Regions from separate parts of the Sphingobium sp. KKT206 genome, predicted to be linked through region 1. Evidence: predicted binding sites of a transcription regulator. Region 1 holds the regulator's gene; the other holds the start of a gene.
What was found. The regulator LexA, encoded in region 1, represses DNA repair genes until DNA is damaged. The targets are predictions, from matches to a motif close to GTTCCNCNCTTGTTCT.
Positions count from the first base shown of each region.

Region 1 (15,657 bases):
TCGTGGTGTAGGTTTCGATCGGATTGTCGATCTTCTTGTAGAAAGCCGCAGCCGTAATCCGCTCGTCACGCCCCATATACCATTCCGCCCGAACGTCGGCGTTCCACAACTCGCTGTCCTGCAAGAAGGGATTGCCGCGGAAGAAACGGTTGGATTCGGTGTCGAGATAAGGCTGGGCAATCAATTCACGGAATTGCGGCCGGGCAATCGTCTTGGACGCGCTGGCGCGCAACTGCAGACCCCTGGCCGCTTCGACCGTGACCGTCACGGCTGGCAACCAATAATCGTTGCGGATCTCGTTGAACGGGGTCAGCCCCGTGCTGTAGACGTCCACGCCGGTTACCGACATGTCGCCCTTTTCGTAACGAACACCCGCGTTGATCGACAGGCCGGGGAACAGTTCCGCCTGCACCTGACCATAGCCGGCATGGGTCCGCAGCGCTGCGTCATAAACGGGGTAGTTGCCCGAAAATTCCAGCAAGCCGATATCATAGAGCTGGATCGACGCATCCGACAGCAGGAAGTCGGGACGCAACTGCTGCACGGGGACCGGCAGGTTCACCGCATCGAAGTGCAGTTCGTAACGCGACGACCGACGCTTGGTGTCGTTGAAGGCATAGCCTGCCGTCAGCGAGAAGCCCGGTGCGATCTTGTAGCTCAGATCGACGCCCGCGAACCACAGATCTTCGTTCAGGTCGCTGAACGTGACCGACGCATCGCCGCGTTGACGGTTGAGCGCATTGACGAAACGGTCACCGACCGGATCGATGGCCAGATCGCGGTTGGTGCGAACATAGACGAACTCGCGCTCATAGGGCGCTTCCCGCTGCGAATTGGCAAAGCCGCCGCGCATGTCGAGGCTGAGCGCATCAGACAGCTTGAACTCACCGACCAACTGCGTGTCGATCAACTGCCGCTCATACCAGGCGGTATTCTGCTGCAGGAAATCGGCTTCCTGAATGGTGCCATCATTCTGACCGATCGCCAGCGCGCTGCGCTTCAACGTGTCGCGAATATAGAGGTTGGTCCAGCGCAGCTTCTGGTCACCCAGTTCCAGCCCGAAGCCCACGAGGCCGTTGACCGTGACTTCATTGTCGGTGCTGACCTGATTATAGCTGCGGCCCGCACCGGCCGCGACATCGAGCGACGCCTGCTGCAGGTTTTCGCGGGTGCGCCACTTGTTGCTGTACGACGCAGTCGCGATCACACCCAACCGTCCGTCGCTGCCGACATCGACGGCGGTGCCGCCGTTGATCGAGCCCGAAAAGTTGAAGGGCGCGCTGTTGGTCCGCTGAACGACCGACGTGGCGGAGTTCAGGAACTGCATCGAAATGGCCTGCTGTTCGGCCCGGCTGAGATTCGGGAATGGCACGCCGCTATTGATCGCCTGCTGAAGCAGCGGCGGTACATCGCGCGAACTGTCGTCGAAACCGGTCCAGTCGGACTTGGCCCCATAATGGGTATAGCCCATCTGGCCCGACGTTTCGGTATTGGCCGAGCTGCCGACGCCGATTTCCAGATAGCTTTCGCTCGGAATGGCCTTGGTCGTCAGGTTGATGACGCCGCCGCCGAATTCGCCGGGGAAGTTGACCGAATAGGTCTTCTGCACCAGCGTCGAAGCGATCACGCTGGTCGGGAAAATGTCGAGCGGAACGACGCGCTTCAAGGGTTCGGGGCTTGGCAGCGGCGAGCCGTTGAGCAGGGCGAGCGAATAGCGATCGCCAAGACCACGGACATAGACATAGCCGCCCGACACTACCGACAGGCCGGTCACGCGCTGGAGCGAACCGGCGATATCGCCTTCGCCCGTGCGGCGGATGTCGGCGGCGGACAGTACGTTCACCACCTGCGGCGCGGCCTGCGACACATTGCTGGTACGACGGCCGGTGACGACGATGTCCGCACCAGGGATCGACACATCGACCCCGTCCTGCTGCGCGTCTTCTTGGGCAGCGGCGGGCGACACGGCACCACCGGCGTCGATTTGCGCCATGGCCGCAGGCGCGACCAGAGCGGATGAAATCAGGAGCAGGCGCGCCAGGCTGAGCGGCTTCGACATGCTAAATGTCCCCCTTTGGGATATGCAGTGCAAAAGAAGGCGGGGAAGCGCAGATGCACGCTCCCCCGCCCCTGTTGAGGTCGTGGGTCCGATCAGGTCGTCGGAATGGCGGTGCAGTTACCGCTGGTGCTGCCGAAGCTGGCGGTCACCGAGTTGCAGGTCCAACCGGCATACCAGGTGTCGCTGCTGTCCTTGACCGCACCGATATAGTTGGTGGTGTCGAACGCTGCGTCGAGCGTCTTGGGATCGATCGCGGTGCGCGCCGTTTCGGTCGCACCGTTGATGAACAGGCTGGTCAGCGACGGCGTGTAGCTGATCGTGCTGTTCGCACCGGCTTCGAAGATCGACTGGACGGCGGCGGCATCGACGCCACGGCTGCCCTTGAACGGCGTGCTGTTGCACTGCATCACAACCGAGATGTAGCGCGGCTTGCCCGCGTCCTGCAGCGCCGTGTCGGCGTCGCGGGTCGTGGTCGTGCTGTCGATACGCAGGCAGCTGTTGGTCGGCGCAACGATGATGCCGTTGGCCAGCGTCAGGTCCGCACCGCCGCGCAGCAGCATGGCCGAACCGTTGCTGCCCGTGGTCGAACGGTGGATGTAGGTGAAGTTCGCCATCTTCAGATACTGACGCGGCAGCGCATCTTCGCCATTGTTGGCGGCCGAACCACCGTTGGAGTCGGTTTCGAGGAAGCCGTCGCCAATGTCGTTGCCAGCGCGCTGGGCGCTGATGACATATTGCACGGTGCCGCGATAGCCGACGTCGGAGTCGAAGTTATCGTCTTCGTTGCCGGTCAACACCAGATGCTTGAAGTGGACGTTGCCGCCAAAGGCTTCGATGCCATCGTCCGAGCTGTTGTGAACCTGGATGTGGTCAAGCTGCGTGCCGCTGCCGACGCCCGAAGGGGTCAGACCCTGCAATTCGCTGCCACCGGCGAGCGCGAAGCCCGAATAGCGGATCTGCACATAGGACATGCGACCCGAATTGTCGGCATCGTTGGCGCCGCCATACAGAGCGCCGCTGCTGCCTTCCGTGTCACGTTCGCACGCGACCGTGCCGGCCGCTGCTGCAGGCGCGATGCAATCGGTGATCCGCGCACGGCCAAGCAGCACGACGCCGCCCCACTGCTGCGACGTCTGATCGTCGGCGTTGCCCAGGACGTTCGATTCGCTGGTGAAGATGATCGGCTGCGATGGCGTGCCAACAGCATTGATCTTGTTGCCGCGGTTGACGGCCAGATAGGCCGCACCCGTGGTCGCAAACACGACAACGCCGGGCTCGATGTTCAGCGTGACTTCGGTGTTGGTGCTGGCGGCACCCTGGTCGGTGCCGACGTCGACACGGCCGGGGAGCGAGTAAAGAACACCGGCAACCTTCGGCAAAGTGGTGCTTTCGGTGAAGCGGGTCGGGAAACCACAGTTCAGCCAGGTGTTGCCATTCTTGTCCGAAATGGTGCCGCGCGCGGTCAGGTCAGCCGAACCGGAGATGTTGGGGCATTCCGCCGCCGGGGTCACGCCGGTCGGCGTGGGGGTCGGCGTTGGCGTGGGGGTCGGCGTCGGCGTTGGCGTCGGCGCGGGAATGACGATGGTGCCTTCGCCGGGCGAGGAGATGTCGTCTGCGCCGCAAGCGCTCAGACCGACGCAAGCGCAGCTCGCCATCAGGATCGTTTGGATACGGTTAATCTTGGCCATGTCGTCTCCGCTCCGGCTGCTGCCGGGATATGTTCAGGATGCGGAGCGCAGGGGAAAATCGAATCGGATAACGCCCCCTGTCACCCTCAAGGAGGGCAATTAGGCGCGGGACGTGACAGGCTTGTTGGTATTTCATGACACTGGAGCGTCATTTATATGACGATTATATGACTCACATGTCACTATGATGACAATTGCCATAAGGACAAGGGTAAGGGTGCCGCCCTCATGAGCGACACCCTTACCCTATAATACGAACTTGCATGCAAAGGTTGAATAATCAGCGCATGGCGTAGCTGGTCTGGATGCGGCTAATCGCGCGGCGCGCAATGTCGCGCGAAGACGCTTCTTCGCCATTGGCCAGAACCAGCACGGATTCGGGCGCAAAGCGGGCGCTCTTATAGGCATCATGCGCGTCGGCGACGCGACCCATGCCGAGATAAGCGTGACCAAGGTTGATCAGTCGAGCCGGATCGCTCGCCGCATCGGGGCGAACCGCGTTCAGCCGGCGCGCAGCCTTATCGAAATCGCCGCGCATCAGCGATCCTGCGGCCAGGCGGCCATCGGGCACGCCCACGACGACGACCTCGTCCGGTGCGGCCTGAGCCATGCCCGGCGCGACACAAGCCAGCGCAAAACCCATCATTACCGCTACCGTCTTCATCCCAATTCTCCTGAAAAAAACTTCTTACTATAGCCAGGAGTATTTCATTTAGATGACATGGACGCAAGAGTGCGCATTTTCGATGAAACAAATTTGTTTCACGTAAAAACAGCAGCTTATGAATATTTCATCCCACTGTCATAAAATCGTAATCGAAAGGACAGGTTCATGTCCATCGATTCGCGACGTGAGTCGCGGGTAAGGCTCCGGCGAAGATCGCACGCGAGGCCAAGAACAACGATGTCAGGGAATAAGGTCCGGGAGGTTCTGTTGCCCGGCCCTCCCGGAGGCCGCTGAATTCCCTTCTGTTGCCCGGTGGGTTCAACCGCGCTATTTTAGGGTAACGTCAGGCCGTGAGGCCCTCAGTTACGCTGCAATGGCGAGTGCTTCGTTATCGTTGGCACTTGTGAGTTTTGCACAGTTTAACGGCTTACACGGGCCGGGTAAAAACATCGCCTTTGAACACACGTCGATCCTAGTTCGGCCCCGTCAGACATCCCGCCGGGCATGACGCCCATCGGGATATGTGGTGGAACCGCCGGGTACTGCCCCCGGGTCCGCTGCGTCTATTATACGACACAATTTATCACCATAGCCGGGCGAACCCGGCACGCTCTATATGCGCGCGCCCGCACGGCTTTTCAAGATGTTCCGTCAGCGTTGCACGCCGACAGACTCTATCAACCCGCCGACCGTGGCTGCCGCGCCAGGAACAGGGACGACCGCACCACAGGCGTATCGATCAGCTTGCCCTTCATCAGCGTCCGTAAGCGCTCGGCCCCGTCAGGGTTCAGCATCACGACCCGCGTGCCCCCGGCCGGCAGCGCCTCGATGGTCGAAATCGCGAGAGTGTGGCGTTCGCACATGGCTTTGACGTCGGCCAGTTCCGCCTTGATATTGATCGCGCGGCTCATATGCCCTGGTCCTTCGAACCAGTGCGACAGCCTATATAATGGTTGAGATCGCCCAAGAGGGTCGCTCCTTGCTGGCAAGCGGGAGCGCGATCGTCTCTCGGTCACGCGAATGCTTGCAGGCAGGGTTCGCGTCGATGGCTGCCCATAGCAGGCGCAACGCCCTTTTGTCCCGATGTTTCGGCTGCGATATTTCTTCACACGCGCCCGCTTCCCCTCGCCCGCCGACCGCCCTATAGCCTTGTCCCCATGATCCTCGTCATCGACAATTATGACAGCTTCACCTGGAACCTGGTCCATTATCTGATGGAACTGGGCGCGCGGGTCGAAGTCGTCCGCAACGACGCCATTTCGGCGGGCCAGGCCCTCTCCAGCGGCGCCAAGGCCTTCCTGCTCTCGCCCGGCCCCTGTACGCCGAACGAAGCGGGCGTCAGCCTCGACCTCGTCGCCGCCTGCGCCGACGCGGGCGCCCCCCTGCTCGGCGTATGCCTTGGCCATCAGGCGATCGGCCAGCATTTCGGCGGCAAGGTCGTGCGCGGCGGCCTCATGCACGGCAAGACCTCACCCGTCACCCATGACGGCACCGGCTTGTTCGCGGGCATCCCCTCGCCCTTCACCGCCACCCGCTACCACTCGTTGATCGTCGAGAATATTCCCGCCGAACTGGTGGTCAACGCGACCAGCGAGGATGGCTCGGTCATGGGCTTCCGCCACGCGACCCTGCCGATCCACTCGGTCCAATTCCACCCCGAAAGCATCGCGACCGAACATGGCCACGACATGCTGGCCAATTTCATGCGGATCGCCGGCATGAAGGTGAAGACGCGCGAAGCCGCCTGACGCCTGTCCTATCGGGATGGGCTTTGCTATGCTGCGCCGGTCACTTTCCAAATCTGTCGGCAATAGGAAATCATATTTCAAATTGTGCGGGAAAAGTGCGAAGTTAAGCCCAAACGGCCTCTCGACTTACCGGCCCTGTCCCGACTAAGGCGAAGCGTCATGACCCGCCTGCCCGACCCCTCCTCGCCGCTCGACGCGCAGGCTGCCGCCATCGCCTTCGACCTGCTGTTCGATGCGGACCTGCCGGAAGCGGAGATCGCGACCTTCCTCGTCACCATGGCCCGACGCGGCGAAAGCGCGATCGAGATCGCCGCCGCCGCCCGCGCCATGCGCGCCCGCATGATCCCGGTCACTGCCCCCGCCGGAGCCATCGACGTCTGCGGCACCGGCGGCGATGGCCATCACACGCTCAACGTCTCGACCGCCGTCTCGCTGGTGGTCGCCGCCGCTGGCGTACCGGTCGCCAAACATGGCAATCGCGCGGCGTCCTCCAAGGCCGGAGCGGCCGACACGCTCGAAGCGCTGGGCCTGAATCTCGACCATGCCGCCACCACCGCCGAAGCGACGCTCGCGGATCTGGGCATCGGCTTCCTCTTCGCCCAAAACTACCACCCAGCGCTCAAGCGCCTCGGCCCCATCCGCAAGGCGATCGGTGAGCGTACCATCTTCAACCTGATGGGACCGCTGGCCAATCCGGCCGGCGTCCGCCGCCAGTTGGTCGGCATCGCCCGCCCGGCCTATGTCCCCATCTATGCGGAGGCGCTGGCCGAACTGGGCGTCGACCGGGCCATGATCGTATCGGGCGACGAAGGGCTGGACGAACTCTCGCTGGCGGGCGGCAATGACATGGCCGAAGTTACTGGCCACCGCCTGATCGCGATGCACCGCATCACTGCCGCGGAACTCGGCCTGTCCACCCATCCGGTCGAAGCCATCAGAGGCGGTGACGCGGCGCATAATGCCGCCGCCCTGCGCGCGCTGCTCCAGGGCGAGACTGGCCCCTATCGCGACGCCGTGCTGCTCAACGCCGCCGCCGCCTTTGTCGTCGCGGATGCCGTTGCCGACCTGCGCGAAGGCGTCGAGGAAGCCGCCGAGACGATCGACCGCGGCCTTGCCAACGCCCTGCTCAATTGCTGGATTGCCTATACATGACCAACAAGCTGATCGAGATTTGCGATTTCAAGCGCGAAGATGTCGCCCGGCGCAAAGCCGCAACCAGCATAGCCGCGCTCCACGCCCGCGCCAGCGAACAGACGCCCCCACGCGGCTTCCGCAAGGCGCTGGACGATGCCGCCCGCTCCGGCTTCGGCCTGATCGCCGAGGTCAAGAAGGCCAGCCCCTCCAAGGGGCTAATCCGCGCAGATTTCGATCCCCCCGCCCATGCCCAGGCCTATGCCGCGGGCGGCGCGGCCTGCCTTTCGGTCCTGACCGACGAACCCTATTTTCAGGGTCATGACGATTATCTGATGGCCGCCCGGTCTGCCTGCGCGCTGCCGGTGCTGCGCAAGGATTTCATCGTCGATCCCTGGCAGATCCTCGAAAGCCGCGCGCTCGGTGCCGACGCCATCCTCATCATCGTCGCTGCCCTGGACGATGCGCAAATGAAGGATATCGAGGATACCGCGCTTGGCCTCGGCATGGACGCGCTCATAGAGGTGCATGACGAAGCCGAACTCGACCGCGCGCTGAAACTTCGCTCACGCCTGATCGGCGTCAATAATCGCGACCTGCGCGACTTCACCGTCGACTTCGCCCGCACCTACGAACTGGTGGGCAAAGCTCCCGAAGGCTGCACCTTCGTCGCCGAAAGCGGCCTGACCGGCCATGCCGACCTCACCGCCATGGCCGACCATGGCGTCCGCTGCTTCCTCGTCGGGGAAACATTGATGCGACAGGCCGATGTCGAAGCCGCCACTCGCCACCTGCTGACCGGCGCATGAGCGACCTCACCCATCTCGACCCAGACGGCGCAGCCCGCATGGTCGACGTGTCGGCGAAAGCCGTGACCGCGCGCGAAGCCGTGGCGGACGGACGGATCGAGATGAGCGAGGAGGCCGCCGCCGCCATCCTCGCGGGCCTGGTCAAGAAGGGCGACGTCCTCGCCGTCGCGCGGGTCGCGGGCATCATGGCGGCCAAGCGCACCGCCGATCTCATCCCGCTCTGCCACCCGATCGCGCTCAGCGCCGTGACGATCGATTTCGACCTGGACGATACTGGCGTCCGCGTCACCGCCACCGCCCGCACCGCAGGCCAGACCGGCGTCGAGATGGAAGCGCTGACCGCCGCCTCCGTCGCTCTGCTCACCATCTACGACATGGCCAAGGCGATCGACAAAGCAATGGTCATCGACGGCGTCCGCCTGCTCAGCAAGACCGGCGGCAAGTCGGGCGACTGGCACAGGCCATGAGCCTGCTGCCGGTTGCGGAGGCGCAAGCCCGCTTGTTCGCACTGGCCGAGCGGCTGCCCGCCGAAAACGTGTCAGTGACGGCCTGCGCCGGTCGCTGGCTCGCCCACGATATCCTCGCGCAGCGCGCCCAGCCTTGGGCCGACCTTAGCGCCATGGATGGCTATGCCGTGCGCGCCGCGGAGGCTCCCGGCCCCTGGCGCGTCACCATGATCAGCAGCGCAGGCGGCACACCGCCACCGCCCCTTGCTCCGGGCGAAGCCTGCCGCATCTTCACCGGCGCGCCCTTGCCCGAAGGGGCCGACGCCATCCTGATCCAGGAAAATGCGACCCGCCACGGCGACAGCCTCACCGCCACCGCCGCCCCGCTTCCCCCCGGTCGCCATGTCCGCCCCGCCGCGTCGGACTTCGCAAAAGGCACCCCCCTGCTCAAAGCAGGCTCACGGCTCGGCCCGACCCAGATCGCGCTGGCCGTACTGGGCGGCCACGGTCACTTGCCCGTCAGACAGCGGCCCAAGATCGCGCTGCTTTCGACCGGCGACGAACTGGTGCCGCCCGGCGCACCAACCCCGCCGGGCGCTCTCCCCTCTTCCAACGCCCCCATGCTCGTCGCAATGCTGGCCGCCTTGCCCTGCGAGGTCATCGACCTCGGCATCGTAGCCGACGATCTCAACGCCATGGTGAACGCGCTCGATCGCGCCCGCCAGGCCGACATCATCGTCTCGACCGGCGGCGCATCGGTCGGCGATCATGACATGGTCCGCCCCGCCCTCGCACAAGCCGGCGGCACGCTCGATTTCTGGAAGATCGCAATGCGCCCCGGCAAGCCGCTGATGGCCGGACGGATCGGCGATGCGCTGTTCCTGGGCCTGCCCGGCAATCCCGTCTCCGCCTTCGTCACCGGCACGCTGTTCCTGCTCCCGCTGGTTCGCCATATGGCAGGCGCAAGCGCTCCGCTCCCCCCCCTTCACGAAGCCCGCCTCGCATCCCCCCTCCCCGCCACCGGCGACCGCGACGATTATCTGCGCGCCTTCCGCAGCGACGGCGGCATCGTCTCGGTCACATCGCAAGACAGCGCCGCCACCGCCGCCATGGCCCTGGCCGACTGCCTGATCCGCCGCCCCGCCGCTTCCCCCCCCGCCGCCACCGGCGACACGGTGCAAATTCTGCCCCTGCCCTGATCCACCCGACGCTTGACTAACCTTCATCTGTTTCCTATGCGTTCCTTATACGTTCCACGGAGGACCGCAGCCATGTTGACGCCCAAACAGCAGGAATTGCTGAGCTTCATTCAAACCCGGTTGGAAGAAGGCGGCGTGTCGCCCTCTTTCGAGGAGATGAAGGATGCGCTGGATCTGCGCTCCAAGTCGGGCATTCACCGCCTGATCAATGCGCTCGAAGAACGCGGCTTCATCCGCCGCCTGCCCAATCGCGCGCGCGCGCTCGAAGTCTTGAAGCTGCCCGATGCCATGCACCGCATCCCGGCCCCGGTCATCGCGCCCAAACCGCAGGTGTCGGCACCACAACTCATTGCCGCCAACGACGTGATCGAAATCCCGATGCACGGCCGGATCGCGGCAGGCGTCCCGATCGAAGCGATGGAAGGGCAAACGATGTTGTCCGTTCCTGCCGCGCTCCTTGGCGCAGGCGACCATTATGCGCTGGAAGTATCCGGCGATTCGATGATGGAGGCTGGCATTCTCGACGGTGACTTCGCGCTGATCCAACGGACCGAAGTCGCGCGCGAAGGTCAGATCGTCGTTGCCCTGATCGACGAGAATGAAGCCACGCTCAAATATTTCCGCCGCGAAGGGCAAAGGGTCCGTCTCGACCCGGCCAACAGCGCCTATGAACCGCAAATCTACGACCCGCGCCAAGTCCAGATTCAGGGCAAGCTCGCCGGGCTGCTGCGCCGCTATAATTGAGATCGGGGCCGCGCATACAACGGGCGCGGTTTCGACGGATAATAGCGGCGCGATCGCTTAGGGGGCGGCACCATCCAGGGGTGGGCGTCCCCAGCCTGACGCACCGTGCGAATGGTGGCATGGTCCAGATCGATGGCCATGCCGCCGGTTCGCGCCAACAGGCGGCGGTCGATCTTGAGCCAGCGCGGGCGGCACCAGCGCGGCAGGCCACGATCGGCAATCACGATGTCCGCCGCCGCGCAATCGCGGGCGAAGGTCACGCGGTCCACCAGCATAAAGCTGCGGGTTATGAGTAACTGCCAACGCCGCCCGGCCGCCATCAAACCGACCGCGCATAGATCATCCGAACAGCGCGCCTGCGGCAGTCGCGCAATCGGTTCCAACGTCCCGTCATAGCCCGCGCTCTCCGACAACACATCGCGCACATAGTCGCCCGCCCCCGCGCGCAATATCGCCATGCGCCCATCGGGCGTGCGCACCGCGACATGACGGCCATCGCCGGTCACTAAAATGTCGGGCGGCGACAGCAGCAATATGGCTATGACGCCCGCCGCCACTGGCCCCAATCCCAGCCAACGCCACCGGCTGCGCCACAGCAAACACCAGAGCAGCCCCGCCATCATCCCTGCAAAAACGAACGGCGGCACCGACGGCGTCAACATCGTCGCCCAAGGACTGGCCGACACCCCATGGGCGATCATCAACAGCACCGTCAGCGCCTTCTGCGTCAACCACCAGAAAGGCGCGCCGAGGCCGACCAGATCGAACAGCAAGGCCAGCGCCTCCAGCGGCATCACGACAAAGGTGGTCAGCGGAATCGCGACGATATTGGCAAAAGCCCCCAACATGCCCGCCTTGTGAAAATGGAACAGCGCGATCGGCATCAGCACCAGTTCGATGACGAAGCCCGTGGCCAATGTCACCAACAGCATCCGGCCGATCTTGCGCCAACGCGCCTCGTCCCGCGCGGCGGCAAAGGCTCGGAATCGCTTATGTTCGGCCAAGGCCACCAGCGCCGTGACGGCGGCAAAACTCATCTGAAAGCTCGGCCCGACCAGCGCTTCGGGCCAGATGATAAGCACGATCAGCGCACCCGTCGCCACCAGCCGCAGCGTGATCGCATCCCGCCCCATCGCTAGACCGCCCAGCACCAGCAGCGCCGCGATGCAGGACCGCACAGTCGGCACCTCCGCCCCCGTCAGCAACGTATAGCCGACCCCCGCCAGCGCGCCCCCCGTGGCCGCGATCAGCATCAAAGGCCAGTTGAGCGCCGCCCGGCGGCTGAGCGCCATCACCCGCATCAACAGAAAGATGACAGCCCCGATCAGCGCCGTCACATGCAACCCACTGATCGACAACAAATGCGCCAACCCGCTATTGCGCATCGCTTCGGCATCCACCTCGGCAATGGCCCCCTGATCGCCGGTCGCCAGTGCGATTGCGATGCCCTTCGCCGGATCGTCTACTTGTCCGGCAATATGCGTAAACAACCGCGCCCGCAGCCGCGGCGCACCTGTGGCAGGCCGCACCATCTCGATCGGCTTCAGCGCCTTGCCGGTCGCGCCTATGCCCTGGAAATAGGCCCGTGCGGCAAAATCACAGCCCCCCGGCACGCTGGGCGGCGCTGGCGGCATCAACCGCACCCGAAAGCGAATCCGCGCACCCTCGCCCAACCCATCGGGCACGTCGCTCTCCGCGATATTGACCCGGATGACTTGCGGCAGGGTCGGCGCGCCGACCGGCCGCAGCATCGCCCGCACCATCTGCTGCGCCGGAACCGCACGCACCGACAGGACATCGCCCGTGACCTGCACGAACGTCGCCCGCGCCAGCGGCGGCTCCCCCAGCATCAGTGCCTTCCCCCAGATGAGAACACACCCCATGCAGGCCAGCACCCCGCCCGCCACCATCATCCGCCGCAACCGCGCGCCTTCGGGCAGCAAAACCCCCACACAGCCCAGCGCTAACGCACCGCAGCAAAAGGCCAGCCACGCCATCCGGTGCGGCAACGCGAACCAGGTCGCGATGCCCACTCCCAAGGCGATCGGCGCCCAAAGCGGCACCTGCTCCCGCTCTTTCTCCAGCCAGCGCTCCACCCCTGTAAACCCGGCGCGCAGGCGTGTGGCGACCTCGACCATAAGGGAGGTTTGTCGTGGCTCGAAAGCCATGCTAGGGGGCATCGCATCCATGGATCAGAAGGGCGAATGTCAGGCAATATGGCGGTGAACGCAACGGGAATGAACAAGCCGGTGGTGACCCGTTTCGCCCCCTCGCCAACAGGCTTCCTCCATATCGGCGGTGCCCGCACCGCCTTGTTCAACTGGCTGTTCGCCCGTCATCATGGCGGCAAGTTCCTGCTGCGGATCGAGGATACCGACCGCGCCCGTTCGACCGAGGAAGCGGTCGCCGCGATCTTCGACGGGCTGGACTGGCTTGGCCTTGGCGGCGATGAACCGCCCGTGTTCCAGTTCGAGCGGACACCGCGCCATGCCGAAGTCGCCAACGCCATGCTGGCGGGCGGCCATGCCTATAAATGCTATGCCACGCCGGAAGAACTGGCCGCGCTCCGTGAAGAACAGCGCGCCGCCAAGAAGCCGATGCGCTATGATGGCCGCTGGCGCGATCGCGCACCCGAAGAGGCGCCCGAAGGTGCCCCCTTCGTCATCCGCCTCAAGGCACCACGCGAAGGCGAGACAGTGATCGAGGATGCGGTCCAGGGGCGCGTCGTTGTGCAGAATGCCGAGCTGGACGACATGATCCTGCTGCGGTCGGACGGCACGCCCACTTACATGCTGGCCGTGGTTGTGGACGATCATGACATGGGCGTCACCCATGTCATTCGCGGCGACGATCATCTCAACAACGCCTTCCGCCAACTGTGCATCCTCCGCGCGATGGAATGGGAAGAGCCGATCTACGCGCATATCCCGCTGATCCACGGATCGGACGGAGCGAAATTGTCGAAGCGCCATGGCGCGCTCGGCGTCGACGCCTATCGCGACGAGATGGGGATGCTGCCCGAAGCGGTGCTGAACTATCTGCTGCGCCTGGGCTGGGGCCATGGCGACGAGGAATTCATCCCCACCGCCCGCGCCATCGAACTGTTCGATATTGCGGGCGTCGGCCGCTCGCCGTCGCGCTTCGACATCAAGAAGCTGGAGAATCTTAACGGCCATTATCTGCGCGAAGCCGATGATGCCCGCCTGGCTGCACTAGTGGCGCCCCGCGTAGAAGCCCGGCTGGGCAAGCCATTGCCGGACACTGGTCTAGCACTTTTGGGCGAGGCGATGGCTTCGCTCAAACCCCGCGCCAAAACGCTTAACGAAATTGCGGAGGGCGCTGAATTTCTGTTCAAAAATTGCCCGCTCGATTTTGACGAAAAGGCGTCGGCTCTGCTAGACGAATCGGCACGCGCGCTGCTGGCAAAGACCGCCGACGCTCTCTCGACCACGCCTGTCTGGACGGTCGAAGCGATCGAAGACGCGATACGCCGCGTGGCAGAGGATGCCGGTCTGGCACTGGGCAAGGTTGCGCAGCCTTTGCGGGCCGCGCTCACCGGGCGCACCGTCTCGCCGGGGATTTTCGATGTCCTCTTCCTGTTGGGGAAAGAGGAAAGCTTGGAACGGCTGACCGCTGTGGGCACGCACGGTTAAGTTGATGGCACTCAAGGAGAACAATATGTTGGATAATAATGCCACTTTGACCGTCGGAGGAGCGACGAAAGACTATGCCGTCATGGACGGTTCGGTCGGTCCCCAGGTCATCGACGTTCGCAAGCTGTACGCCAACACCGGCATGTTCACCTATGATCCGGGCTTCACCTCGACGGCGAGCTGCGAATCCGGCCTGACCTATATCGATGGCGACGAAGGCGTTTTGCTGCATCGCGGCTATCCGATCGGCCAGCTGGCCGAAGAATCCAGCTTCATGGAAGTCTGTTACCTGCTGCTGAACGGCGAATTGCCGTCCAAGACCGAGCTGGACGACTTCATCACCACCATCACGCGCCATACCATGGTGCATGAACAGCTCACCACCTTCTATCGCGGCTTCCGTCGCGACGCGCATCCCATGGCGATCATGTGCGGCGTGGTCGGTGCCCTGTCGGCCTTCTATCATGACTCGACCGACATCAACGATCCGCTGCAGCGCAAGATCGCCAGCCACCGTCTGATCGCCAAGATGCCGACGATCGCGGCGATGGCGTATAAATATTCGGTGGGCCAGCCCTTCGTCTATCCGCGCAACGACCTGTCCTACACCGCCAATTTCCTGCGCATGACCTTCTCGGTCCCGGCGGAAGAATATATCCCCGATCCGGTGATCGTGGACGCCATGGACAAGATTTTCATCCTCCATGCCGACCATGAACAGAACGCCTCGACCTCGACCGTGCGTCTGGCAGGGTCTTCGGGCGCCAACCCCTTCGCCTGCATCGCGGCGGGCATCGCCTGCCTGTGGGGTCCGGCGCATGGCGGCGCGAACGAAGCCGCGCTCAACATGCTCCGCGAAATCGGCACCGTCGACAAGATCCCGGAATATATCGCCCGCGCCAAGAACAAGGACGATCCGTTCCGCCTGATGGGCTTTGGCCATCGCGTCTACAAGAATTACGATCCGCGCGCGACGGTCATGCAGAAGACCGCCAAGGACGTGCTGGAGAAGCTGGGCGTCAACGATCCCGTCTTCGACGTCGCCAAGGAACTGGAGCAGATCGCGCTCAACGATCCCTATTTCATCGAAAAGAAGCTTTACCCCAATGTGGACTTCTATTCGGGCGTGATTTTGTCGGCGATCGGCTTCCCGACCGAGATGTTCACCGTCCTCTTCGCCCTCGCCCGCACCGTCGGCTGGGTGGCGCAGTGGAACGAAATGATCTCCGACCCAGCGCAGAAGATCGGCCGTCCGCGCCAACTCTACACCGGCCCGACGCAGCGCGACTATGTGCCCGTCGACAAGCGCTGATCCGGGCTGAGGCTGAAACACGAAACGGCGCTCCGAAAGGGGCGCCGTTTTTCGTCGTGCGGGCAATATAGGGTATGATGACTTTAAGTCACATCACTCCGTTCGCCCTGAGTAGGGGCTGAGCTTGTCGAAGACCCGTATCGAAGGGTCGGCTGCGCTTATATCCTTCGATACGCCATTTCGACTTCGCTCAATGGCTAC
Region 1 is NZ_CM145764.1:990,946-1,006,602, reverse strand. It holds gene ACZ2HM_RS04745 (TonB-dependent receptor domain-containing protein) at 1-2,059, opposite strand, end outside; gene ACZ2HM_RS04740 (hypothetical protein) at 2,152-3,747, opposite strand; gene ACZ2HM_RS04735 (tetratricopeptide repeat protein) at 4,028-4,411, opposite strand; RNA gene ssrA (transfer-messenger RNA) at 4,706-5,060, opposite strand; gene ACZ2HM_RS04725 (hypothetical protein) at 5,092-5,325, opposite strand; gene ACZ2HM_RS04720 (anthranilate synthase component II) at 5,572-6,162, shown strand; gene trpD (anthranilate phosphoribosyltransferase) at 6,322-7,314, shown strand; gene trpC (indole-3-glycerol phosphate synthase TrpC) at 7,311-8,102, shown strand; gene moaC (cyclic pyranopterin monophosphate synthase MoaC) at 8,099-8,569, shown strand; gene ACZ2HM_RS04700 (molybdopterin molybdotransferase MoeA) at 8,566-9,747, shown strand; gene lexA (transcriptional repressor LexA) at 9,820-10,491, shown strand; gene ACZ2HM_RS04690 (ComEC/Rec2 family competence protein) at 10,482-12,629, opposite strand; gene gltX (glutamate--tRNA ligase) at 12,696-14,144, shown strand; gene gltA (citrate synthase) at 14,170-15,456, shown strand.

Region 2 (15,657 bases), on a different replicon from region 1:
GCAGTCGTAGCAAGGCCGAGCGCAAATGCCGCACCCCGGCCTGCCGGTCATTGCCGCGTCCCTCGCTGCGACCGAAGGGCGGATTGATCAGGACCACAGAAGGGTCATTGCCCAGGGGCAACAGATCATGGATATATTCCGCGTCATGGCAGGTGACAGCCTGCCCGATGGCAAGCGTGAGCAGCGCCGCGCGGTCGGGATCGCGTTCATTGAGCGTGAAGGTGCAGCGTCCAGGCGGAATGGATCCGAGCAACATTCCCGTGCCTGCCGATGGTTCGAGAATATGATCCTCTGGCCCAAGGCGTGCTGCCTGGACCGCCAGCCATGCGAGGGTCAGCGGCGTGCTGAACTGCTGCATCGCGATCTGCTGTTCGCTGCGATAGCTGTGCGTGGGCAGGCTGGTTTCAAGACGGCGCAAAGCGGCGTAACAGGCAGTCGGATCTCCGGATCTGGCGATGCCACTATTCCCCCGCCGCAGGAACAGTATCAGGGCGATTTCAAGCGCGTCATAGGCCTGGCGCATCGACCATGCGCCTTGTGCATCGCTCGCGCCAAAGCTGGCTGTCATCAGCTTTCGTAGGGCATGTCGGGTCGGTATTTGCGATTGCGTCAGATTGTCGGCGAGTATTGTCGCGACATCGAATAGGCGTTGCGCGCGTGAACGCGTTGCGACGGGATCAGGCTGCTGCGTAGCGAACAAAGGAAGAGTCATAAATATCTCCAGGCCTCGGACCCGATCGGTCCACGCCTCGTCCGCTCCCCTTCCCTCCCAGGACGGCGGACAGAAAAAGGGACCATGACGACACATCATGGTCCCCAGCATTATACCCCAGGCTCAGGCCGCCTGCGCGACGCGGTCCTCTCCAGAATCTTCGTCAGGTGCCTCAGCCAGCGCTTCCGCCGCAGCATCCCCATCGACACTGACCCGCCCGACGCCACAATCGGCATCGCCATCTCCGGTGAGACTGGCTTCAGCTTCACCAACCGGCACAAAGCGCATGGCGTCCGGCAACCATTGCAGCGCGCGTTCCTTGACCTCTGCCTCGACGATGAGATCGCCGCTGAACAGTCGCTCGGCCGAGAGCGCAAGATCATGCTTCTTCGACGCCGCGTAGCGGGAACTCAGCTCTAGGCCGCCGACCGTTTCGAACGCCTGGAGGATCATCGCCTTGCTGACCCGGTCGAAATAGTTGCGCGCGGTCGGTCGCCACCAGGCCGTAACATCGATCCCGCACTTGACCCCCAGATGGTCGAGAAACACGCTGCCGGTCCGCCCGGCAGGCACCGCCTGGACCGTCCGGGCAATTGCCCAGCTGAACCAGGCAGCCCGTGCCTCCTGGCTCAAAGCGCAAAAGGCGTCATAGCGTGTCCGCACATCGGCATGATTGATCCAGCATCGATCAAGATCTTTTTCCAGCTTGAGCCACTGGTCGGCGGCAGGCGTATCGCTCTCATAGCCATGAAGCGGCGATGCGGGGGCATTGGCGCGCAGGTCGGTGGCCCGTTCCGCGCTGCCATAGGTGCGCGTTGCCGCGTCAGCCATGCAGAAAGTGGCGAGATCGAGCGCGAACCGCGGATCGCTGGCGATATGGACGCGCAGAAGTTCAGCCTTCATTTCAGCGAGCTCATCGGCAAGGCGCTGGCTGATCTTTGGCTGGCCCGGCACCACCTGTGCTGGCGCGCGATCCGCATCCGCATCGACTTCATCATCATCACCGGTCGAATCCTGCGCATCGTCGGCCTGTTCAGCCGGAACATGATAAAGCTGTTCGTGGACGCGCGGCTGACCGTCGGAACCGATCACCACATAGGCCAGTGCGGACGCCTTTTGCTCCTCGGTCAGAATCGGTGCCCGTTGCCGGATTGCCTCATATTCAGCATTCAGCCGATCATAGCGCGCTTCGACCTCCTCCTCGGTCTCGTCGGTTTCAACCGGGTTCTCGAACGCTTCCAGTTCCACTTCGATATCAGCAAGCCGCTGTTCCTGCTCTGGCGTCAGCGGTGGCTGTTCGCCCTCAATGGGCTTGAGATCCCAGGTTGCGCTATAGGCAATATGAGTGCCGGACACGATGCGGACATCGCCAAAGCCTTCCCGTTCCCGGATCGCTTGCGCCGCCTGCGCCAGCCTGTCGGTCGCCAGTTGATCGAGCAGGTCGCCATCGATCCACATCTCGCTCGCATCGTCGGTGAACAGGTCGCTGTCGATCCGGCCACCGGCGGCCACATAGGCGTGGGGACCGACAAGCAGGGCTTTAGGATCATTGCCACTATAGCTGCCTTGGGCAAGCTGGCGCCGGATCTCGTTTAGATTATTGCGGTAATAGCTCTGCCCCAGAGTTTCGAATATCTGCGCCTGGCGCACGGCATCGGGACTGCTGGCATAAGCCGTGGCAATCTCAAGGCTGATCTCGCCGTCGCGCAGGGCGTCAAAAATGCAGGGTGCCAGATCCGCAAGGCGCAGCCGTCCCAGTACGAAGCGCTCGGTCAGGCCAAAACGTTTGGCGATCTCGGCCGGGGTCTTGCCTTCGGTTTCGACAATATCCTGGAAAGCCCGGCAGGTGTCCGCTGGGTTCATGCTGAGCTTGAAGAAATTTTCCTCCAGGCTGGTGGCGATCGCATCTTTCGCGTCGCGCAGGACCAGCACCGGCACCTGATAGTCTGGCCCGAAGACGCCCTTTTCGATGAGACGATGCACCGCATCGAGGCGCCGTCCGCCCGCGGCGATACGATAATGGCCTTTCTTGCGCGCAACCGGCACGCCGATCAGATTCTGCCTTATGCCCTTGGCCGCGATATTGGCCTCAAGCTGGGCGTCGGCGACAGCATCGCTCGACTTTCGGACATTGGATGGCGACTTGCTGAGGTTCGCCGCGGCAACGAGAATGGGAAGCTGGTTCATCGACTGGGATCTCCAGGCGCCAAAGACCCGCCCATCGGGTCTTCCTGCGCCACATCATCCAATCCCCCTCCCTCCCTTGCCTGCTGGACATCGTTCCAGTCATTATAGCCTGATGGCGGCCGGATATGCCTGACTGGCCTGCCGGCGCCGCGATACGCCGCCAGCGCACGCATTGCGGCGATTTTGCCCGCACGATCGTTGTCGGGCAGGATAATTAGCCGCTTAACCGACGCGGGAATGGCAATGCTGTGCAAGCGCTCGCTACCGAGCGTGGCCCAGACCGGAATTTCGAGAAAGGACATGGCCGACAGGGCCGTCTCGATCCCCTCGGCAAGACCAAGAATATTGGTAGCAGGAGCCAGCATGACGGCGCCATGGCCGGGTCGGCCCAGCAAGCGACGCGCCGGTTGTACGTCGGCAGCGAGACGGGAATAGCGAGGATCAAGGAATGTCCGGTGGATGGCGACAATTTCTTCTCTGTCGCGCACAGCAGCAATCATGGCAGGGCGAAACTCAAGCCCCGTGTCGGTTCGCAAGGGCGTTCGCGGATGAAAGCGCAGCCATTCTCCCAGATTGGTGATGGAACGAGACTGCAGATAGTCCTGTGCCGGCGTGTCAGCGATCGGTCGGCTCGCATGCCAGATGTCCCTCGCCTGGCTGCGGAAACCGGATTGAAAATCGCGCGTCGAATGACCTGGCTCATGACAAGCTGTCAGCGCCTGATGGTCGATCCGTGCGATTGCGCGCAGCACATCGCGGGCATGGCAGCCTGCAAAGCATTTGAAGAGCAGAGCTGTCTTGCCCAGTCGGACAGAAAGGCTGGGATGATGATCGTCATGGGCCGGGCAAAGGCACAGGCCGCCAGACGAGGCCCAGCGGCCGCCCAGACGGTTGACCAGCAGCTTTGCGCGCGCTTCCATGACAAGCCGGTCGATGGGAACCGTCATTGCGTCAATGCCTGTCGCGCGCAAGGATCGCCACGGCTCGCCGTAAATGGCGACGAACCCGGCGGGGGCGGATCTCGAAGGTTCGCGCAATGTCGTCAATCTGCATGGCATAAGGTACGCGCAGCAAGAGAAAGAGCCGGGTCAGGGTTGGCATATGTTCAGCGCAGCGTGCGGTCATATCGGTTTTGTCGGAAGACAAGGCCGATTGATCGTAATACCATGCGGATCGGTCCTGCGACTGCTGTTTAGGCAGAAGTTCATCCTGATCCGCTTGTTCCTGGTCGTCGAGCCAGGCAAATATAGTGCCCATGAGAGCCTCATCCCTGCGGCAACGCAGGCAGGTGAATATATGGCGCGCGAGGCGGACGATAAGTGCGTTCATGGTGGATATCCGTTGGGACGTTCTGGCCGAAACCTGCCCGATCATCCCCTGTCCATCCCCTCCCCTCCATGCCCGGAGATCTGGATGGCGGCATCCCGCACCAGGCCAGTTGCGACATGGCTATGCAAATTTCTTCGATTCGTCTCAATTGCTCGGCCAAATGGTTGCGTTTGCGTTGCAATTTCATGACATTGTGAGCGGGGCCGCAGAGGAGATATCAGGCGCGACCGATCTGCCCCGATGCGTCGCAAGGCTGGAGACAGTGCGCGATGATGAACAAACCACCCGTTCCGCCGGACATTGCGGTATTCAGGACAAGGCTCGCCAGCCTTACGGGTCGGCAACGGCAATGCCTAGTACTAGTGGCGCAGGGCTATTCCAGCAAGGAAATTGCTTCGCGACTGGGCAATAGTTCCGGCCGTGTCGACAAGCATATATATGAAGCGCGCGGCAAGCTCGGCGGCATTGGCCGGCAGCAGGCGGCACGCCTCGTGGCTGCCTATGAAGCGGACCGCACGGAGATTTCTCCGGGGGCCCAAAAAATAGGCGCCCAATCTTTGGTCCTGCCAATCCCGGCTGCGTCTGGCCAATCTGATTCCACTGACGATCAAGTGGACGCAGATATTGCCGATGCCGATTTATTGGCCACGCAGCAGGAGGGCTACCATGGTTTGGTGCGCTTTCCCCTTATGGGCAATTTTCTGCCGTTCCGCACAAGCGGGAGGCCCGACAATGACCTGACTTCGAACATGACGTTGATCGCTCTTGCGATCATGGCGACGCTTGCTCTTGTGATGGCTGGATCGGCCGCTTCACTGCTCTCGGCGCTAGACGCCCTGGCTCGCCACTAAAACCAACATTTTTATGTTTTCCCTGTTCACCCGCTTTTGCGGGAAGGAGATTCTATGCGCGTTAAACGACAGACCATCGCCAAATCGGTTGCCGAGCGGCTATTTGCCGCCGAAGCTGCGCTCGATATTGCTGCAGCCCGGATTGCCGAACTCAACGCCTCGCTACCCCTGGCTCGTCTTGATGCCCGTTTTGCAGCTGCGATCGGCCAGGAGGCTATCGCGACATCTGCCGCTGCTGTCATGCTGATTGCGCAGACGCGCGAGCAGATGGTCATAACCCACGCCCATCTCAAACGGGCCAGCGATGATGTTGGGCTCGGGCAAACCGCTTATGGCGACCTTTTCAAAGTTGTCTCGCATGATCAGCCTGCCCATCTGCGCGTCGTCTGACGCGCAAGAGAGGATTGACGCAATGCGGCCACCTGGGTTCAATCAGGGTCATGACCCGGCAAATCGCGTTCCTGACCCTGCTCATTGTCAGCACCCTCTATGCCGCATGGCGGGGCGGCACGCCCGAAAGGATCGGCGCTGCAGCCCTGCTGGGCGCTGCCTGTCTGTCCGTAGGGCTTGTCGACCCGTTCGGCGACCGGTTCCATCATATCGAGATCGCCATTCTCCTGGTCGATTTTGCCTTATTGAGTGTGTTTATATGGCTTTCTCTACAAAGCACACGGTTCTGGCCGCTCTGGGTCGCGGCGATGCTAGGCGCAGAGGTAGCCGTGCATCTGATGCGGATCCTGATGCCGGCGATTGTACCGCGTGCCTATGTCGATGCGCTGGCGGTGTGGAGTTGGGTAGCACAAACCATGCTCATCGGCGCGACCTTTCGACATCGCAGCCGGATAAAACAGCGCGGTGTCGACAGGCCCTGGAAGAGCTGATCGCGCTCACCTGTCCGGCGCGCGCGCCCGAACTGGCGCAGCGGCTGGTCGACAGGTTCGGTTCTTTTGCTGCAACCCTCTCTGCGCGGCGCCAGGACCGGATGCGCCTTCTGGATGGCGCGCTATGTGTCGAGCGGACATTTGAGTGCCTGCAAATGTCTATCCACCATATTCTGCGCGGAAAACTCGCCGGTAAATCGATACTCTCGAACGAACAGGCACTGCTGGACTATCTGCGCGCCACCATGGCATTCGCGCCGGTCGAACAGTTGCGGGTGCTTTTCCTCAACGCCGTCAATGAGATATTGGCAGATGAGGTGCTGGCGACCGGCACCATCTCTCATGTCCACGCCTATCCACGTGAAATCATGAAGCGATGCGTCGAGATAGGCGCGACCGCAATTTTTCTCATTCATAATCATCCATCGGGCCAACCTCAGCCTTCACGGGCTGACCGGGCTTTCACCAGAAAGATTGTCGATGCCGCACGCTGCCTGGATGTCGCGGTTCATGATCATCTGGTCATCGCCCATGCCGGGCATGTGAGCTTCCGCCAGGCGGGGTATCTTTAGCCCCACGCCCCGCCGCGCCGCACAGCAGGCGTAGCCAGAAAGGCGGCAACCACTTCAGGCGAACCACAATGATCAATGTGGCTGTCTAACATGGCCCGCTCGTCCACGGGCGGAAGAGAGGAGCGAAGGGTCAGTATCCAAAAAGGAGGCATGACATGACGCAAATATATCCCCCCGACACACGTATCGATATGTGCCGCAGGCTGGTGGTCATGCGGCAGACGATTGGTGAGGCTATTGGCTATCGTCTATGCCCCAGCCCTGTCTGGGACATGCTGCTCGATCTTTACCTGGCGCAATATGAGAAGCGGGAGGTCTATCTCTTCTCCCTGTATACGGCCGCCCCCGACGTTCCGCAATCGACCGCCCACCGCAAGATCGCCGAGATGGAAAAGCGGGGGCTGGTGACGCGGGACATTCCTCGTCCAGATGGGCGACGCGTCGCGATTTCGATGACGGCCCAAGGCCTTGCCATCGTCGACCGTCTGCTTGATCGGATTATTGAGTTATGGGAAGGCGGGAAATCATAAATCACCTATGCGATTGCCTTCTAAGCGCAGCGTCCCAATTTAGGCATGGATGGCCAGCCTGTTTCCCGATCTGTTCGAGCCCCCGAAAATTCCGGGCCTCTCCTATCGTGACGACCTTCTCTCTCGCGACGAGGAATTGAGCCTGATAGCCGGGATCAATGCTACCACGCTCGAGCCATTTCGCTTCCAGGGCTGGCTTGGCAAACGCCTGACCAGTTCCTTTGGCTGGCGTTATGATTTTGACGACGCACGCTTTGGACCGACGGATCCCATGCCTGATTGGCTACTGACGGCGCGCGACAAGGCCGCAGCCTTTGCTGGCCTTGATTCCGCCAACCTCGCCCAGGCACTCCTGATTCGATATGATCCTGGCGCAGGCATCGGCTGGCACCGCGATCGCCCGGTCTTCGACCATGTTGTTGGTATTTCGCTGGGCGTGTCTGCCCCCTTGCGTTTTCGGCGGCGCAAGCCCGACGGGTTCGATCGCATCACCGTTCCGCTTGCGCCGCGCTCGGTCTATCATCTTGAAGGCGAAGCGCGGTACCAATGGGAACATAGCATAGCCGAAATGGACGAGACCCGCTGGTCGATCACCTTCCGCACGCTTTGTGAGAAAGTGGTGAACCAAAATAGGCTCGGATATCGGTAAGCCTTCAATGCGCCATGGCGCTCGCATCGAGAAGCTGGTCCAGCCGCGTCGCAATGTCGAGCCATCGCACCACGCCTGCCTGATCGCCCGCCAGCGCCAGCATTCTTACCCTTTCTGCAATGAAGTCGCCGGCGTTCGCGCCATGCTCCCGCTCGACCGCCAGCGCTTCAGCCCAACGTTCAAGATCGGCCCTCACAGCAGCGACGGCGCAGATGCTGCTGCCCGCGGCTTGTTCCAGGGATCGCTGGTGCGCGTCATCTCGATGAGATCGTCGGGGAAGCAGCGATCCTGGAAAGCGATCGCCTCGTCGAACGATCCGCCGAGCCAGCGGTCATATTCATCCTCATGCAAGAGCACAGGCATGCGATCATGCACCGGGCGGATCGCTTCGTTGCAGTCGGTCATCACCCCTGAATAGACCGCGCCCCATTCCTGGCTTTCCCGCCAAAGTCCCGCCCAGGCAAAGACCGGTCGATCCTTCAGATGGAACCAGGTACGGGTCTTGCTCCCCTTCTTGCCCTCCGCTTCTGCAAAGGCCGTCAAAGGGATGAGGCAACGCCATTGGGGCTTTCGCGCGAGGCCGACCCACATGGGTTTGCGCAGGTCGGCAATGTTATTGACAGGCTTTGGCTTGGATCCAGGCTTCATGCCGCGCAGGACCAGCGGAAACCCCCAGACCATGGATTGAAGGACACGCTTTCCTTCTGCCTCGCGCACCACCATGCCGGGATAGCCGGGATAGACTTCGTCCGGCACGTTCATGGCGGCGATGTCGGGCGCCTCGACGCCGAAATGCGCCGCCACCTCGGCTGCGCTTAGTCGCTCGGTATAAAGATTACACATCGTCGCACCTGCCTAGTCGCGCCGCCCGACTGCAAGTGTTGCGCGGCGTTCAGAGCAAGGCAAGCTGCGGCTGGGCTTTCGCCGGCAATTTTCCGCTGCGCCAGAGATCTTCTGTATGCTCGACGACCATGCGCTCAGCAGCAAAGGGTGCGCGATGCTGGAATCCGATGACGTCCCTGATGCCGCCGTGCAGCCATGCGTCATAGTCGTGGGGATCGAAAAGAACCGGCATCCTGTCGTTGGTCGGCATGACCGCGGCGTTCGCCACCATTGTCATGCCCGCATAGACAGGGCCGTAATCAGGCAGGTTCCGGCAGAAGCCGGCCCAGGCCATGACGGGAGCATGTTTGACCGAGAACCAAGTCCTCGTCTTATGCCCGGGCGCGCCGTCCGGATTGGCGAAATGGGTCAGGACGATAAGGCAGCGATAGCGCGGGTCCACGACCATATGCTCCCACATGGGATTGGTGAGATCGGCAACCAGCCCCAGCCGCTGAGGATCGTCGCCATGTTCGCGCATCTCGCGGGGCGCGGGAATCCCCACCCCATCGACCGTAACAGCCGACGTCCCCGGCTTTCAAATACGACGAGCCCGTCGGCGCCCTCGGTGGTTTCACGAGCAAAATGGACAGGCCCTTGCGGCAGCGCCGCACCGAAATGCATGGCGACTTCGCCGACACTCGCCAGGGTCGTATGCAATCTGGACATCGACCGCTCCTAGGGAGACTCGAAAGACATCCGATGATTGGAACATAAAGCGAACAATATTGTCAACCGGCGATAGCCGGGAAGCGCCGTGGACGGACGTTTCCCGGCGAAATTTCAGCCGTTCAGTTTATCCTTTATCGCCTTGGCGGGCGTGAAGCCGAGCTTCTTGGCAGCTGCGATCTGGATAGTGGCGCCCGTGGAGGGGTTGCGACCTTCGCGCGCTGGCGCGTCCTTGACCTTGAACTTGCCAAAGCCGTTCAGGGCAATTTCTTCGCCCGCTGCTGCAGCATCAGCGATTGCGGCGAAGACCGCGTCGACCAGCTTGCGGGCATCCGCCTTGGAAAGGCCGTTGTCGCCGGCGATCTTCTCAGCGAGGTCGGTATTGTTCATGGGCTATATCCTGTGTCGTTGGACGGCGGGCATAGACGAGGGCGCAAGCCAACGTCCAGCCAGGACGCTATCGCTTTTTGGCAGTCTATTGGCTTCATCGTCCTCCCAGGCCTTGCTTGCCTTTGCGGGGCCTGACATTCGGGATGCCCGATCCCATCTATGGCATCTATGCCATCCAAGACGACGCATGATGGAGACCAGAATGGCTACGGCGCCCAATGATGCCCTGATTGTCATATGTCCGGCTTGCGCAACGGCGAACCGGTTGCCCCGCGAAAGGCTGGCCAAGGGAGGAACCTGCGGCCGATGCAAGCGCCCCCTATTCTCTGGGGAGCCCGTCAAACTGACCGCAGATAATTTCGACGCGCATGCCGCGCGGTCCGACATTCCCCTGCTTGTCGATTTCTGGGCGAACTGGTGCGGCCCCTGTCGTCAGATGGCCCCCGCCTTCAGCGCCGCGGCCGGACAACTTGAACCCTATATGCGCCTTGGGAAACTCGATACCGAGGCGCATCAAGCGATCGCGGGTCGCTATGCCATCCGGTCCATTCCCACGATGATCCTGTTTCGGGGTGGCCGCGAAATTGCGCGGCAATCGGGCGCTATGCCGCAACAGGCCATCGTTGCATGGGCGCGCGAGGCGGCACGACCGGCGTGAGCCGGGAGCCCGCCACCCACCCGGCGACGCCCGATGGCCGTTATTTCGTCGTGCGCGGTCGCCTGTGGCGACTGTCCAATCCCGCGTTGGACGAGGACGTTCGCGCCACCCTGGTATCGGATCTGATGCAGGCGCGTAGAGCCGTGCGCGACGCCCGTAAAAACGGCGATGTATCGGCCGAGCGTGAAGCGCATGCGGCGGCGGACATTGCCAAACGCGGACTTGGCGAGCGTGGCTCAGTCTGGTGGACTGATGGCGCACCTGACTATAATCGCCATATGGCGCGCAATACGCCCTATGCTGACTGGTTTGCAGCCCTCGACTGACGCGCCTTGCGCACCGGCTTGTTGGCCAGCTCAATCCAAACTGGAGCATGGTCGCTCGTCTTTTCCCATCCGCGCGGCGCTGTATCGACCTGCGCCCATTCAAGCTTGCTGCGTGCCTTTGCGTTGAGCAGAATATGGTCGATCCGAAGGCCCGCGTTGCGCTCGAACGCCCCGCGCCAATATTTCCAGAAGGTGTAGATGGTCTCATCAGGATGCAATTCGCGCAGAGCGTCGCTCCATCCCTGCTCCAGCAGATGGCGATAGGCGTCCCTCACCTCCGGCGCGAAGAGCGCATCGTCCCGCCACCGCTCGGGCGCATAAACATCCAGATCGGTTGGCATGACGTTGAAGTCCCCGGCGACCACAACCGGCGCATCGAGATCGACGAGCAAGGCAAGGTGATCATGAAGCCGCTCGAACCAGCGCAATTTGAAGTCGAACTTGGGTCCAGGGCGTGGATTGCCGTTGGGTAGATAAAGACCAGCAACCAGGACCCCGGCAACCGCCGCTTCGATGTAGCGGCTTTGCGTATCGTCCGGATCGCCGGGCAGGCCGCGGCGCGTCTCATGGATATCACCGACACGGCTCAGGATCGCAACGCCGTTCCATTGGCTTTGCCCATGCCATATCGCGTCATAGCCTGCGTCGCGGATCGCTGTTTCGGGAAATTTGCCCTGCGGCGCCTTCAGTTCCTGCAGACAGACGATGTCGGGCTCGGCTTCGCCCAGCCATCTTAGCAGGACAGGCAGGCGCCCGTTAATCCCGTTCACATTATAGGTGGCGATCTTCATCGTTGCGTTGACCTAGCTGGCGCGGGAGAGGCATGGGAATGGTTATAAGCCATGGATGATCCACACATCCCTGCGATCAGCCTGGCGCGTCGAGCGCCAACAAATCCTGCTCCTCTGGATGGCGATCAAAATAGCCGGCGACGAATTCGCATAGCGGCACGACCTTCAATCTCTTCTCCCGCACGTCCGCCAACGCGCCGGCGATCAGCTTACTGGCAATGCCTTGCCCTTCCAGCGCCTCAGGAACCTGCGTGTGCGTGAAGATCAATGCGCCATCGCGCCGTTCATAGGCCGCAATAGCCGTGCTACCATCGACCTTGAGTTCATAGCGGCTCTCGCCTTCATTATCGCGGACGTCCTCGTCTCAGCCATAGTCGGTTCCTCTTTCTTTCGGGTCATATGCATCGGCGATTTTCGCAGAGCCGGTCGATAGATCGAACAGATGGACAATGGCGCGGTTCCGCTAGAGCTGTCTGCTGACGAATGTGGCCTGGCCTTTGCGTTCCGATGCCGTGGCAGCCACAAGCCTTGCTGGAAAAAGCCGAGCTGCAGCGCTCATGAACAGCAGCTTCACCCGTCATTCATCGCAACATGCTATTTCATGTTCTGTCGCTTCTTCCCCCCTTTGGAGCGGCACCTCCCTGAACTTCGGTCCCGCCGCGAGCCTTGCTCTGGCGGGGCTTTTTTTATGCGTCCCCTGCTTTCATCACGATCGCCTTTTGGGTGTCACCTTGATGATTGCTTGTCTGTACGCGACCACCCATAGGGTCCAAATGGACCAAGAGACTTCCGAGCTCATCATGCGTGTCATCGCGCGCGCGCCGCAATGGCTTCGCCACGACCTGTCGTCAAAGGACCTCAACGCCCGTGGACGGGCCGAAGAAACACTCGCCGCCATGATCGTCGATGCGCTGTCGCACGGAACGCCGCTGGAGCCGGAAGGTTAAGCTTCGCGTGGGACCCTCCCATGGAGCATCTGTTTCGATGGGACGCCTTCTCCTCCCTGCCCTGCTTGTCGCCGCTGTTCCGACCGCAGCCTGCGCATCGGACAGCGAGCAGCTGACCATATATTGCGACGGCGGTCGAACCTTCCTTGCCAAGATCAGCCGGGATGGCGCGCTCGTAACGATCGGGAGACGGACGGTCGCGCTCAGGCCACGGGACTCATCGCTTGGGCGACGGTTTGAAGCAACAGGCGCTGCCCTGATCATAGATGGCGAGATGGTCGCTTTGGTACTCGATAACGATATCGATTTTCGAAACTGCCGGGTGAACCCGCCTGGTTCCTAGCTTCGGAACGCCGGATGAACGTCACCAGCCTGATCTCTCCTGTTTCGAGTGCTGGTAAACAGACATCTGCTTCTCTTTGATGGTCCCCGATTCGGAATGCGAACACGGCGAACAGCGACCGAATGATTTGGCGATTTCGATTCGGGCATCGCCCCTCGATTTTCTCTCGCGCTCGATATTTTGTGAACTCACGATCGCGTCGCGAAACGATTCAGGGAATCCATGACGTTGGATCCGTCGGATGCCCCAAGCAGGACCTCGTTCACCCCGAAACATGCGCTCGACTAACTTGACAGTCCGGGGAGTCATGGAGAACAGGAAGGGAACACACTGTTAGACCGATGAGACCAAGGAATGCCCCGCAATGCCATCCTCGAGGATTTGCGTTCGTCGATCGCCCATGTGACGGGCGATGGGCGCCGTCATGGCGTCCATCCTTTCGGCCTTGACGATATCGACGATCATCTGCCCGGAAATGGTCTTGCAACCGGCGCATTGCATGAGGTTCTGGGCTCTCCCGACATTTGCGACGACGCAGCCGCAACGATATTCATCGCAGGCATATTGGCGCGCATGGAAGGCCCGGTTTTCTGGTGTCTGCGCTGGCGCGATTTGTTCACCCCTGCCCTCGACCTTGCAGGCCTTCATCCTGACCGCCTGACCATCGTCGAGCCTGGCGATGACAAGGGCGCGCTGATCGCGATGGAAGATTGCCTGCGCGTGGCTGGCGTCGCCGGCGTTGTGGGCGAGGTCTCAAAGCTCTCGACGACCGCGTCGAAACGGCTTCAGCTTGCTGCCGAAGGGTCCGGGGTGACTGCGTTCATCCTGCGTCGCGCCGCCAAGGCGGACGCACTGATCGAGGGCTCTGCAGCACAGACCCGATGGCGTGTTACGGCATCACCGAGCGCAGATCTGGGCATCCCTGCCCTTGCCCGCCCGCGCTGGTCGGTCGCGCTCGAGCGCGTCCGCGGCGCAGAACCTAAAAGCTGGATAGTGGAGGCCTGCGATGCGCAGGGTCGTCTCGCTCTACCTGCCATACTGGTCGACAGACCGGATCAGCAGGAAGCGTGGCGTATCGCCGTCTGAGGCGAACGCAGCGCCATCCCGGCCGCCGCTTGTCACGGCCATAGAATCGCACGGTCGCAAGCTGATCGCGGCGGTGGACGTGCTTGGCCGCAGCCTTGGCATCACGCCCAGCATGAGCGTCACCAAGGCAAGGACCCTGGTGCCCGATCTTGACGTGCTCGATGCAGACGAAGCGGCCGACGCGCAAGGGCTTGAGCGGCTCGCCTTGTGGGCAGGGCAGCGCTACGCCCCCTTCGTCGCGGTCGATTACCCCGATGGCCTATGGCTCGACATCAGCGGATGCAGCGAACTGTTCGGCGGCGAGGAAGCGCTGGTCAAGGACCTGTTCCGCCGGGTGAACGGCTCGGGCCTTACAGCACAGATCGCTGTTGCTGACACGGCAGGCTGCGCGCATGCGGTCGCGCGCCATGTCCCTGCCGGTCGCCCGGTTATCATTGTTCCTGGAGACCAGAAGAAGGCGGTCGGCCTCCTACCCCTTGCCGCCCTGCGCATCCCGGCAAAAGTGGCAAGCGATCTGCACAAGATGGGCTTCACCCGGATCGAGCAACTCATTGCCGAGCCGCGCGGTCCCATTGCGCGCCGCTACGGACATGAACTCTACCGCCGCCTCGACCAGGCCCTTGGCCATGCGCCAGAGGCGATGGCCCCGATCTTCCCGCCGTCACTGCCCCAGGCGCGCCGCGGGCTTCTTGAACCCATCGGTACGGCCGACGCCATCGCGAAGGTCATCGGCGATCTCACCGACGACATTTGCGCTGCGTTGATGCGGGACGGTACCGGCGCGCGGCGCCTCGACCTCCATTGCGAACGGGTCGATGGCCAATATCAGTCCGTCAGGATCGGGATGGCATCTCCTACAAGGGATGCCCGGCATCTGACAAAGCTCCTGGTTCCCAGGATCGAGCGGATAGATCCAGGCCTTGGGATCGAGACCATGATCCTGATCGCGCCGATCGTCGAACCACTCCGCAGCGCACAGGCTGATCTTGCAGGCGATACGCATCGCGGCCCGGACCTTGGTGCCCTTATCGACGCGCTGGCGAACCGTTTCGGCTATGACCGGCTGTACGGCACGACGCCCTGCTCGTCCGCCATGCCCGAACGCACGGTCAAGCGAACAATGGCGCTGCGCGAGGGTGCGGATCGGCGCTGGAACGCTGTCCTGCCGCGCCCGGGCCGCATGATCGACCCGCCTGAGCCGGTCCAGGTGATCGCGATGATGCCGGACCATCCGCCTGCCCAGTTCGTCTGGCGGGGCAAGCGGCGCAAGGTAGTTCAGGCCGATGGTCCCGAACGCCTCCAGGGCGAATGGTGGCGCGCCAAGGGCCTGGAAGCCGACAGCCCCTATCTCGTGCGCGACTATTTCCAGGTCGAGGTCGAAGGTGGCGGGCGCTACTGGCTGTTCCGCTTGGGCGACGGCCAATGGTCGTCGACCGGACCCATGGCCTGGTTCATCCATGGCGCCTTCGCATGAGCCTTGCCGATCAGCGCTATGTCGAGTTGCAGGCGACGAGCCATTTCAGCTTCCTGCGCGGTGCATCCTCGCCTGAGGAACTGCTGACCGCAGCTGCCATGCTGGGCATGCCTGCCATCGGCATCGTGGATCGCAATAGTCTGGCGGGATTGGTGCGCGCCTGGGACGCTGGCCGTTCGACGGGCGTGCGCGTCATCAACGGCTGCAGGCTGGATCTTTCCTGTGGCACCGGCCTGCTTATCTATCCCACCGATCGCGCAGCCTATGGTCGCCTTTGCCGGCTATTGACGCTCGGCAAATCGCGCGCCGGCAAAGGAAGCTGCGAACTCCATTGGGATGATGTCGCGACATGGAGCGAGGGGCTGATCGCCATCCTTATC
Region 2 is NZ_CM145765.1:505,181-520,837, reverse strand. It holds gene ACZ2HM_RS20405 (strawberry notch-like NTP hydrolase domain-containing protein) at 1-568, opposite strand, end outside; gene ACZ2HM_RS20400 (ParB/RepB/Spo0J family partition protein) at 836-2,899, opposite strand; gene ACZ2HM_RS20395 (DUF7146 domain-containing protein) at 2,896-3,846, opposite strand; gene ACZ2HM_RS20390 (sigma factor-like helix-turn-helix DNA-binding protein) at 3,851-4,228, opposite strand; gene ACZ2HM_RS20385 (helix-turn-helix domain-containing protein) at 4,498-5,079, shown strand; gene ACZ2HM_RS20380 (hypothetical protein) at 5,134-5,469, shown strand; gene ACZ2HM_RS20375 (hypothetical protein) at 5,484-5,960, shown strand; gene ACZ2HM_RS20370 (JAB domain-containing protein) at 5,864-6,532, shown strand; gene ACZ2HM_RS20365 (MarR family transcriptional regulator) at 6,745-7,062, shown strand; gene ACZ2HM_RS20360 (alpha-ketoglutarate-dependent dioxygenase AlkB) at 7,112-7,711, shown strand; gene ACZ2HM_RS20355 (DUF6961 family protein) at 7,716-7,907, opposite strand; gene ACZ2HM_RS20350 (SOS response-associated peptidase) at 7,904-8,554, opposite strand; gene ACZ2HM_RS20345 (SOS response-associated peptidase family protein) at 8,604-9,074, opposite strand; gene ACZ2HM_RS20340 (HU family DNA-binding protein) at 9,377-9,652, opposite strand; gene trxC (thioredoxin TrxC) at 9,855-10,310, shown strand; gene ACZ2HM_RS20330 (hypothetical protein) at 10,307-10,636, shown strand; gene xth (exodeoxyribonuclease III) at 10,606-11,427, opposite strand; gene ACZ2HM_RS20320 (GNAT family N-acetyltransferase) at 11,504-11,725, opposite strand; gene ACZ2HM_RS20315 (DUF6771 family protein) at 11,985-12,374, shown strand; gene ACZ2HM_RS20310 (ImuA family protein) at 13,072-13,803, shown strand; gene ACZ2HM_RS20305 (Y-family DNA polymerase) at 13,724-15,277, shown strand; gene ACZ2HM_RS20300 (error-prone DNA polymerase) at 15,274-15,657, shown strand, end outside.
Region 2: a site for LexA is predicted at 13,029-13,044, ahead of ACZ2HM_RS20310 (ImuA family protein). Genes of this name have one in related genera too.